3 regions of the Burkholderia sp. BCC1977 genome follow, and region 3 is predicted to be linked to each of the others. Evidence: riboswitches for the same ligand, from Rfam matches in the RefSeq annotation. Region 3 holds a riboswitch; each other region holds the start of a gene.
What was found. A riboswitch is a leader RNA that binds a small molecule or an ion and turns the genes downstream of it on or off. The one in region 3 is predicted to bind cobalamin.

Region 1 (3,697 bases), on a different contig from region 3:
CGGCCGCGTCGAGCTCCTCGCCGATCAGCACGAAGCGGCTCGCACGCGTTTCGCCGTCCTGCCAGCGACGATCGAAATAGCTGTCGAAGCGGCGGCCGACACCCTGGATCACGAGCCGCATCGGCGCATCGGGCAGCGCCGCGAAGCCTTTCGCGCGGTAGATCGTGTGCGTCTCGACCACGCGCTGCAGCGCCGCGATCGTCGCCTCGCGCGAGCCCGCGTCGCCCGACACCACCACCGAATCGAAATCGTCGTGATGGTGGTCGTGATCGCCGTCGTCGGCCGAGCCGTGATGGTCGTGCCGCAGGTGGATCGTTTCCTCCGATGCCGATGCGAGGCCGAGCAGCATCGCGAGGTCGAGCTCGCCGCGCGTCGCGCGCACGATCTTCACCTGCGGCGGGATTTCCTCGCGGATCGCGGCTTCGACGTCGGCGAACTGCGCGTCGGCGACGAGGTCGGCCTTGTTCACGATCACGAGATCGGCGGACGACAGCTGGTCGGCGAACAGTTCGTGCAGCGGCGACTCGTGGTCGAGGTTCGGATCGGCGCGGCGCTGCGCGTCGACGGCCTGCGGGTTCTCGGCGAACTGGCCGCTCGCGGCGGCCGGCCCGTCGACGACGGTCACGACCGCGTCGACCGTGAAGCTGTTGCGGATCGTCGGCCAGTTGAAGGCCTGCACGAGCGGCTTCGGCAGCGCGAGGCCCGACGTCTCGATCAGCACGTGATCGATGTCGGCGCGGCGCTCGACGAGCGCTTCCATCACCGGATAGAACTCCTCCTGCACGGTGCAGCACAGGCAGCCGTTCGCGAGTTCGTACAGCTGGCCCGACGCTTCGCCCTGCGCGCCCTCGGCGCCCTCTGCATCCTCGCAGCCGATGCCGCAGCCCTTGAGGATTTCGCCGTCGATGCCGAGCTCGCCGAATTCGTTGACGATCACCGCGATGCGGCGGCCTCCGGCGTGCTGCAGGATGTGACGCATCAGCGTGGTCTTGCCGCTGCCGAGAAAGCCCGTGACGATCGTGACGGGAAGCTTGCGTAGGGTCATGGTGGGTCCTGTGTCGAAAAGGGAGTCAAGCCGAGAGCGTCACGTCGATCTCGTCGTAGCGTTTGATGCGGTAGATCGCGGCCGACACGATCCAGCACGCGAGGAACAGGCCGATCACGACGTAGCCGAGCATCCCGAAATGCGATGCGACCATCGTCGAGAAATTCCACACCGGGCCGTGCAGCGAGAGTTTATCCGCGAGCAGCGCGAGCACCTCGATGCCGCCGATCAGCGCGGCAACCAGCACCGACACGAACGTGATCGTCATGTTGTAGTAGATCTTGCGGATCGGCCGCACGTACGCCCAGCGGTACGCGCCCATCATCAGGATGCCGTCGGTCGTGTCGACGAGCGTCATGCCGGCGGTGAACAGCACCGGCAGCACCATCACCGACCAGAACGACAGGCCGCCCTGCACCTGCGTGGCCGAAATGCCGAACAGCGCGATTTCGGTCGCGGTATCGAAGCCGAAGCCGAACAGGAAGCCGACCGGATACAGGTGCCAGCTGCGCGACACGAGGCGGAACAAAGGCCGGAACAGGCGGGCCAGCACGCCGCGCTGGTTCATCAGCATGTCGAGGTCGGCGTCGACGATCGGCTCGCCGCGGCGGGCTGCGCGAAAGGTCCGGTAGACGGAGATCAGGATCAGCAGGTTCGCGGCCGCGAGCACCAGCAGGAAGAACGCGGACACGCTCGTGCTGATCACGCCGCCCCAGGTCTTCATGCTCTCGAAGCGCGCGAGCGATGCCGCGGTCAGCGCGACCGCCACGGACATCACGATCACCACCGTCGAATGGCCGAGCGAGAAGAACAGGCCCGCGCCGAGCGGGCTGCGGCCCTCCTGCATCAGCTTGCGCGTGACGTTGTCGATCGCGGCGATATGGTCGGCGTCGACCGCGTGGCGCAGCCCGAACACGTAGGCGAGCAGCGCGGTACCCAGCAGCACGGGCTGGTCGCGGAACGCGACGAAGGCCCAGATCCACGCGCCGACGTTGAAGGCGGCGAGCAATGAATAGATCGCGACGATTTTGCCGCGCAGCCCGGACGGGCTGTCGTTGAACAGGCGGAAGAACGAGCCGAGCATGATGCTCCCTTGCGAACGGTCGACATGGTGAATGCCAACACGGCCGTCGTCGGCCCGGCGCGCGGCGCTGGCCGTGCTTCGCCCCCGGCCCGCGCGCGCAGCGGCTGACGGATCGGCGGAGGAAGCGGGCAACGCTCGGGCGTCCGGCGAACTGCGGCCGTGGACGATGCGCCGCCTCCCCGCGGCGCTGAACCCCAACGTTTCGGCCGGTATCCGGGCTGACGAACACGCCGCTTCGCCTTCCCGGATGCACGGCATCCAGTGGCGGTCGTCCGCATGCGGCAGGCATGCGGCGAAGCGGCGCTGCATCGCGCTGGGCGCGACGCGTTCGCTTACCGTTGCGGGGGCAGCACAGGTTGGCTCGACTGCGGCGCAGGCAGGCTCCCTGTTTCCCGTTTAACTGCGCGCGCCGGAGGAGCGCGCGCGAGCACCAAAACGCGTGCGAGTGTAGGCGGCGGTGCGGGGAGCGTCAAGGCGGAACGGGCCGGCGCGGTGCGTTCGGCCCGGCCGGGGCACCGCGCCGGGGGCGCCTGCGGCGCCCGCACGGCGGGTTCGCGCGGGCCGACCGCTGTGCTATCGTATGCGCCGCGTTCGGTGCTCGCATGCGCATTCCGCGCACGCAGTTAAACGGGAAACAGGAGGCGGAAGTCCGCCCGGCCTGTGCTGTCCCCGCAACGGTACGCCGCCCGCGCGCCGCGGTTCCCCCGCACGCGCCCAGGCCGCCCGCGATGCCACTGCCCTTCAGCGGGCGGGAAGGCTGCGGCCTGGCAAGCGGCCAGCCCGGATACCGGCCGACGCAAGGGGCGAGCCCGCTGCTCGCCGAACGCCCGATCCGCGGGGGACGGATGGGGTGCGCTTTCCGCCCGCGCTCGCGCGGGCTTCGCCCGATCCGTCATGCCTTGCCTGTCCGCCGGCCGTCGATGTGCCGCTCGCTTGCCCCTTCCCACTGCTACGACACGGTGTGCGCCGTGCCGCGTCCGATGAGCCGCGCCTGGCTCGTCGGCGCCGGCCCCGGCGACGCCGATCTGCTGACGCTGAAGGCCGTGCGCGCGATCGCCGCGGCCGACGTGCTGCTCGTCGACGATCTCGTGAACCCCGACGTATTGCGCCATGCGCGCGCCGACGCGCGCATCGAGCACGTCGGCAAGCGCGGCGGCCATGCGTCGACGCCGCAGGAAACCATCGTCGCCGCGATGCTCGCGCACCTGCGCGCGGGCCGCAGCGTCGCACGGCTCAAGGGCGGCGATCCGTTCGTGTTCGGCCGCGGCGGCGAGGAGCTGCTCGCGCTCGGCGCGGCCGGTTTCCCGGTCGAGGTCGTGAACGGCATCACGGCCGGTATCGCAGCCCCGGCCGCGCTCGGCATTCCGGTCACGCATCGCGGCGACGCGCAGGGCGTGATCTTCGTCACGGGCCACGGCGCGGGCGCCGACGAACCCGACTGGCGCGCGCTGGCCGCGACCCGGATGACGGTCGTGATCTACATGGGCATACGCCGGCTCGACGCGATCGTGGCCGCGCTGCGCGACGGCGGCGTGCCCGGCGACATGCCGTGCGCGGCGATCGAGAAC
Region 2 (3,697 bases), on a different contig from region 3:
GGCGGCGAGCGACGTCGCGGTCGCGCAACTGCCGGTCGTATAGCCGAACCGCAGCGGTGCCGGTTGTTCGGGGGTCTCGTCGCGCATCACGCGGGGTCCGTGAGGTCCGTTGCCGCGGAATCGGGTTTGCGCACGTCGTACAGCGTGACGGGCAACGGCTGCCGCCACGCGTCGAAGCGGCCGAGCGGCTCGGCGTGGGCGAGCGATACGCGCGTGAGCGTGCCGCCGTGCGCGTCGCGCCACGCGGCGAGCGCCAGCTCGCCCTGCAGCGTGACCGCGTTCGCGACGAGCCGGCCGCCGGGCTTCAGCGCCGTCCAGCACGCATCGAGCACGCCGGGCGCGGTCGCGCCGCCGCCGATGAAGATCGCGTCGGGCGCGGCGAGCCCCGCGAGCGCGTCGGGCGCGCGCCCCGCGACGAGTTGCAGGCCCGGCACGCCGAGCGCGTCGCGGTTGTGCTCGATGAAGCGCTGCCGCTCCGCATGCGACTCGATCGCGATCGCCTGGCACGACGGATGCGCACGCATCCACTCGATGCCGATCGAGCCGCTGCCCGCGCCGACGTCCCACAGCAGTTCGCCGGGTGCGGGCGCGAGGCGCCCGAGCGTCAACGCGCGCATGTCGCGCTTGGTGAGCTGGCCGTCGTGGCGGTACGCGTCGTCGGGCAGGCCGGGCGTGAGTGCGCGGCGCGGCGCATCGGGGCCGGCCTGGCAGTCGAGCGCGACGAGATTGAGCGCGGCGGTTTCGTCGATGTGCCAGTCTTGCGCGAGGCCGTCGATGCGCCGCTCGAGCGGGCCGCCGAGATGTTCGAACACGCTGATGCGCGTCGGGCCGAAGCCGCGCGCGGCGAGTTCGGCGGCGACCGTGGCCGGCGTGCGGCCGTCGGCGCTCAGCACGAACAGGCGCCGGCCCGGCAGCAGGTGGCGCGCGAGCGTCGCGAGCGGCCGGCCGACGAGCGACACCGCGCCGACGTCCTGCAACGCCCAGCCGAGCCGCGCGGCCGCCAGCGACAGCGACGACGGTGCGGGCAGCACGCGCCATTCGTCGGGGGACAGTTCGCGTGCGAGCGTCGCGCCGACGCCGAACAGCATCGGGTCGCCGCTCGCCAGCACGCAGACGGGCGTACCGCGCTGCGCGAGCAGGCCCGACAGGTCGAACGGCGACGGCCATGCCGCGCGTTCGGCCGGCAGCCGCGCGGGCAGCATGTCGAGGTGCCGCTTCGCGCCGACGACCCGCGTCGCCTCGAGCAGCGCGCGCCGCGCGCCGCGCCCGAGCCCCGCGTAGCCGTCGTCGCCGATGCCCACTACCGTCAGCCACGCCGTCATGCACCCTTCCCCATCGTCCGATTCCATCGAGTCGCCGCACGGCGGCCGTGAAGGCGCCGGTGCGGCCGTCCGCATTGCGAAAGTCGGCATGGTACCGTGTTCCACCGTGCGTTTCATCTGCGGGGCCGCCGCCGCCGGGCCGCGTTTCGCTTCGGCCACGGCGCCCGCCCGGCGGTCGCGAAGCAGCGGTGAAAAGCGGCGGTGAAATCGGGTATCCTACGGCCGTTCGTTCGCCGGTGCCCTTCGGGGCCGAAGAGGGAACACAGGGCGCGCATCGCGCCGCTGTGGCTGCCCCCGCAACTGTAGACAGCGAGCCGTTCTCCCCCTCATGCCACTGGTTTCACCGGGAAGGCCGGGAGCCGGCGCCGACCTGTCAGCCAGGAGACCTGCCGGCCTGAAAGTGCGTGCGTGCCAGTCGGCGTCGGGCGGGGTGTACCGATGCGTTGGCCGCGGCGCGACACTGTCCCGGTATCCCGTTGAGATCCGCCCCCGATTCGAATCCTGCCTCGCCCGTCGTGCGCCCTTCGGCTTGCCCGGGGCTCGTGCGCGTCGTCGCGGCAGCCGACGGCGGGCTGTGCCGGATCAAGCTGCCGGGCGGCCGGCTCGACGCGCGGCAGGCCCGCGCGATTGCCGCCGCCGCTAGCGCCTGCGGCTCCGGCGCGATCGACGCGACCAATCGCGCGAATCTCCAGCTGCGCGGCATCCGCGACGGCATGGCCGACACGCTGGCCAACGCATTGCTCGACGCGGGCCTGGGCCCGCGCGCGTGTGCCGGCGATGCCGCCGCCGACCGGGCCGCGCTCGCCGCGAGCGACGACGTCCGCAACCTGATGCTCAGCCCGCTCGCGGGGCGGGATCCCGACGCGCTGCTCGACAGCCGCGCACTCGCGCTTCCCCTGCTCGACATGCTGACGCACGAGCCGCGCCGCGGCGAGGTGTCGCCGAAATTCTCGATCCAGCTCGACGGCGGCGAATCGGTGGCCGCGCTCGATCATCCGCACGACATCTGGCTCGCCGCGTGGCGTCGCGGCGACGGTGCGATCCGCATCGCCGCGGGCCTGGCCGGCTGTCCGCCGGTCGCGCCCGGCGATCCGCCCGCTTCGTTCGACGTGGCGCCGGACCAGGCCGTCGCGCTCGTCCGCGCGCTGCTGCTCGCGTTCCTCGATCTCGCGCCGACCGACGTCACGCGGATGCGTGCGTTGCTCGCGACCTGCGGCGCACACGCGTTGCACGAGCGCGCGCGGCAATACCTATCCTTCCCGCTCGGCGCCGACCCGGCACTGGCCGGCTGGCGGCGCTCGCCTGCGGATGCCGCGCTGCGTTTCGGTGCACGGCCGTCGCGCGATGCGGATCGCTGCAGCGTCGGCGCGCAATTCGTGCTCGGCCGGCTCGACGCGACACGACTGGAACGGCTCGCGGCACTCGCCGAGGCCGATGGCGACGGCACGCTGTCGATGACCCCGTGGCAAGGCGTATTCGTGCACGGCGTGCGGCACGAACGTGCGCCGGCCGTGCTCGACGCGCTCGCGTCGTTCGGTCTCGTGTGCACGAGATCCGACCCGCTGGCCGCGCTGGTCGCCTGCACCGGCAGCGCGGGCTGCGCGAAGTCGCGCGCCGATACGAAACACGATGCGCTCGTGCTGGCCGCGCGCGTCGGCCATCCGGTCGACGTGCACCTGACCGGCTGCGAGCGCCACTGTGCGTTGCCGCACACCGCGACGCACACGCTCGTCGCGGTCGCGCCCGCACGCTACGACCTTTACCGGCGCGACGCCGCCGCGGGCCTCGGTGCCCCGCTCGCGCGCCATCTGACGATTGACCAGGCCGCGGCCCGACTGACGGACGCGCGGCACAGCCAGGACACCACCGATGCTTGACTACATTCGCGACGGGCAGGAAATCTACCGCCAGTCGTTCGCGACGATCCGCGCCGAGGCCGACCTGTCGCAGGTTCCGCCCGATCTCGAGAAGCTCGCGGTGCGCGTGATCCACGCGTGCGGGATGGTCGATGTCGCCTACGACCTGCGCTTCTCGGCCGGCGCCGGCACGGCAGGCCGTACGGCGCTCGCGGCCGGCGCGCCGATCCTGTGCGACGCGAAGATGGTTGCCGAAGGCATCACGCGCGCGCGGCTGCCGGCCGGCAATCGCGTGATCTGCACGCTCGGCGAACCGGAAGTGCCCGACCTTGCGCGGCATCTCGGCAACACGCGCTCGGCCGCCGCGCTCGAACTGTGGCGCCCGCACCTCGCCGGCAGCGTCGTCGTGATCGGCAATGCGCCGACCGCGCTGTTCCACCTGCTCGACATGATCGACGCCGGTGCGCCGCGCCCCGCGCTGATCCTCGGCTTTCCGGTCGGCTTCATCGGCGCGGCCGA
Region 3 (3,697 bases):
CGGGCCTCGGCGCCCGCCTGCTCGACGAACTGACGCGCAGCGGCGCACCGCCGGCGGAACGGCCCGCGACGCCCGCCGTTGCCGCTGCGGCCACGACACCCGGCGGCTTCGTCGCGCTGTACCGCGACGCGATCGAACGGCTCGAGGCGCAGGTCGCGCGCGGCAACGGCCATCCGCCGATGCGCAAGCAGGAAGTCGACCTGATGTGCCGCTGCCTGCTCAGTTGCGCGACGCTCGCCGACGCGATCCGTTGCGCCGCCGAGTTCTGCGAAATGCTGACGCCGCGCGCCGGCGCGCTGTCGCTCGCGGTACGCGACGGACGCGCGACGTTCCGGATGGATTCGCTGCGCCGCACGCGCAGCCCGGCCGCGTGCCTCGTCGACCTGACGGGGCTGTTCTGCTATCTGCAGTTGTTCGGCTGGCTGATCGGGCAGCCGCTGCGGCCGGACGAAGTGTGGCTCGGCCATCCGCGCCGCGACGACGCGATGCCGCTGCTCGGGCTATTCAACGCGCCGGTCGACGTCGGCCGCAAGACCTATGGCTTCGGGTTCGATGCGGCGCGGCTCGATGCCCGCGTGATCCGCCAGCCGGGCGAGCTGGCCGCGTTTCTCGTCGATTTTCCGTTTCGTCTGATCGATGCGGCGCCGGCCGTCGTGTCATGGGCGCAGCAGGTGCGCGGCTTTCTCGACGCGGCGCTCGCGCGCGAGCAGGCGCTGCCCCCGCTCGCCGAGCTCGCGGCATGGCTCGGCGTCAGCGAGGCCACGTTGCGGCGGCGGCTGGCCGCCGAAGGCAGCGGCTATCACGCGTTGCGCGAGCAGTGCCTCGCGGAGGTCGCACGGCGCTGCCTGCGCGAATCGGACTGGCCGGTCGCCCGGATTGCCACGCATCTCGGGTTCGCCGGCGAGGAAGCGTTCAGGCGGGCGTTCGTGCGATGGACGGGCATTGCGCCGAGCCGGTTCCGGCGCGATTGCCGTGCTGCCAACGGCCCGTTTCATCAGACGTAAAGCGGTTCGAATGCTTCACCAGAAAGGTTTCGGAAAGCATGCGGCGAACACTGACGTTTTTTCGCATCCCTTCGCGCTTCGATAATTGACGCGCCGGCGCGCTCGCCATTACGCTTGCGCGCTGATGGTTCCCGGAGACGGGATCAAAAGGGAACGCAGGAGAGGCAGCGCCTCGAATCTGCGGCTGCCCCCGCAACTGTGAGCGGCGAATCCGCACCACCCCACGCCACTGGGAAACCGGGAAGGCCGGTGCGAATAGCGACCCGCGAGCCAGGAGACCTGCCATCGACCCGAGGTCCAAGCAGCCGCACCGGGCGGGGTGTCCCGATGCGCCAGCACCGTCTTTGGCGGTCGCCCCGTTGCATGGACGGCCCGACCTCAGGACCCTTCAGATGTCCGATCTTTCCGCCTCCGCTTCCACGCCGGAAGCGTCGTGCCGTTGCGCGGCCAATCCGCGCGGCGTGTCCGCACGCGTGTGCCGTGCCGTGTCGTCCGCCCCGCGCGACTACCGCCCACGCCGCCCGGCCTCGCGATAGACCCACCCTAACCAGGCGGTACGCACCGCCACCCGCTTACGCTCGCCGTACCTGCAACACCATCACGCTCGCTGCCCCATGAATCTTCGCCACCTTCTCGCCACGTCCGCCACCACGGCGCTGCTCTCCCCGATCGCCCACGCCGCCGGCGACACGGCGCCCGCGCAGCCGCCCCAACCCGCCGACGGCGCCGACCTCCCGACGATCAGCGTGACCGACACGCGGCACCTGCCCGAGTCGTTCGACCAGCGCTATGCAACGACGCAGGTGCTCACGCGCGCCGATCTCGACCGGCTGTCGCCGAGCGACCCGAGCATCACGCAGGCGCTCGCGACGCTGCCGGGCGTGACCGTCTCGCAGAACGGCGGCCCGGGCTCGTCCGCGTCGGTCAGCATCCGCGGCTCGTCGGCCAGCCAGGTCGCGGTGTTCATCGACGGCATCCGGATCGGCTCGCCGACCACCGGCATCGCGCCGTGGGCCGACCTGCCGACCGACGCGTTCGAGCGCGTCGAGGTGATTTCGGGGCCGGCTGCCGCGTCGTTCGGCGCGAACGCGATGGGCGGCGTCGTGCAGCTGTTCACGCGCCGCGCCGCCGGCCAGCCGAACCAGACCACCGTGTCGTTCGGCGGCGGCTCGAACAAGACCTTCGACACGCAACTGCGCACGTCGGGCACCGTGCCGTCGACCGGGCCGCTGGCCGCGCTCGGCGGCCTCACCTACACGCTCGGCCTGCACGACTACAACACGGCCGGCATCGACGCGACGCGGCCGTTCGCGTACGGCCACGAAGACGGCCGCAATCCGTATCACGCGCAGGATCTCGACGCGCGCCTCGGCTATGCGCGCGACAACTGGTCGATCTCGACGTTCGCGCTGTACCACCGCTCCGACCTGTCCTATGACAACGCCGGCTTTGCGAACCGCGAGCTCGATCATCAGCTGACCACGGGCATCGCGTTCCATCTCGATCTCACGCCCGACACGCAGTTCGACCAGTCGTTCGGTTATGCGAACGATCGTCAGTTCCTGTACGCGAGCGACCCGACGATTCCGACCGACCAGATCAACTCGCAGCGCATCAGCTCGTCGACGTCGCTGACCCATCAAGAGCACGGCTTCCACCTGTTCGGCCTGCCGCTGTCGGGCGAGACGAAGGTCGCGTACGACTTCACGCGCGAACAGGCGTTCCTGCCGGTCGACGTGCCGGACGGCGTGCCGACGCGCAACGATTCCGCGTTCTCGCTGCATCAGTCGGCGACGCTCGGCAGCGTGACGCTGTTCGTCGCGGGCCGTCACGAGATCATCGCCGGGAAGGCCGTGAACACCGGCAACGCGGCGCTGTCGTGGGCGATCACGCCGGTCTATACGGCGCGCGTGTCGTACGGCAACGCGTTCCGCCTGCCGTCGTTCAACGACCTGTACTACCCCGGTTACGGCAACCCGAACCTGAATCCGGAACGCAGCGATTCGGTCGAGGCCGCGCTCGACGCGAACACCGCGTACGGCACGTTCAGCGCCGCGATCTACGACACGCGCGTCAACAACCTGATCGCGTACAACCCCGCGACGTTCTCGCCGATGAACATCGGCCGTGCGCATATCCGCGGCATCGACCTGTCGTACAAGGGCACGATCGGCCCCTCGACGCCGGTGAGCGTCGCGATCGGGATCCTGAATCCGCAGGACGAGACCAACGACAGCTGGCTCAACCGCCGGCCGCGCCAGACCGTCAGCGTGAACGTCGACCACACGTGGGACGAATTCCATCTGCACGCACTGAGCACGGGCGCGACGCTGAGCTACGGCGGCACGACGTTCGACGACCCGGCCAACACGACGTACCTGCCGTCGTACCTGAGCGTGAACCTGCGCGCGTCGTACAGGATCAATGCGCACCTGACGGTGTCGGCGACGCTGTCGAACCTGTTCGACCGCCAGTACATGACCGCATACGGCTACAACACGCTCGGCCGCACCGCGTTCGGCAAGGTCAGCTATACGTTCTGAGCGGGGTGGCCGGTGCATCGGCGCCCATGTTCGCGGGTGTCGATGCGAACGGGTGCGCGGGTACCGGATGTCGCCGGCCGCGAGCGCGCGGGCGCGTTCGCTCGCACCGCGATACGCGTCAGGCCCCTGCGACGCCCCGCACGCCCGCGA

Region 1: linked by a shared signal. The riboswitch ahead of U5771_RS10375 (HoxN/HupN/NixA family nickel/cobalt transporter) and the one ahead of U5771_RS11265 (TonB-dependent receptor domain-containing protein) in region 3 are both predicted to bind cobalamin.
Region 2: linked by a shared signal. The riboswitch ahead of cobG (precorrin-3B synthase) and the one ahead of U5771_RS11265 (TonB-dependent receptor domain-containing protein) in region 3 are both predicted to bind cobalamin.

What each region holds. Positions count from the first base shown of each region.
Region 1 is NZ_CAJPGQ010000009.1:62,841-66,537, forward strand. It holds gene cobW (cobalamin biosynthesis protein CobW) at 1-1,045, opposite strand, end outside; gene U5771_RS10375 (HoxN/HupN/NixA family nickel/cobalt transporter) at 1,071-2,129, opposite strand; cobalamin riboswitch at 2,316-2,579, opposite strand; cobalamin riboswitch at 2,705-2,940, shown strand; gene cobA (uroporphyrinogen-III C-methyltransferase) at 3,110-3,697, shown strand, end outside.
Region 2 is NZ_CAJPGQ010000009.1:41,136-44,832, forward strand. It holds gene U5771_RS10265 (cobalt-precorrin-5B (C(1))-methyltransferase) at 1-87, opposite strand, end outside; gene cbiE (precorrin-6y C5,15-methyltransferase (decarboxylating) subunit CbiE) at 87-1,322, opposite strand; cobalamin riboswitch at 1,540-1,731, shown strand; gene cobG (precorrin-3B synthase) at 1,838-3,199, shown strand; gene U5771_RS10280 (precorrin-8X methylmutase) at 3,192-3,697, shown strand, end outside.
Region 3 is NZ_CAJPGQ010000010.1:80,245-83,941, forward strand. It holds gene U5771_RS11260 (helix-turn-helix domain-containing protein) at 1-1,004, shown strand, start outside; cobalamin riboswitch at 1,113-1,306, shown strand; gene U5771_RS11265 (TonB-dependent receptor domain-containing protein) at 1,619-3,547, shown strand; gene U5771_RS11270 (LysE/ArgO family amino acid transporter) at 3,666-3,697, opposite strand, start outside.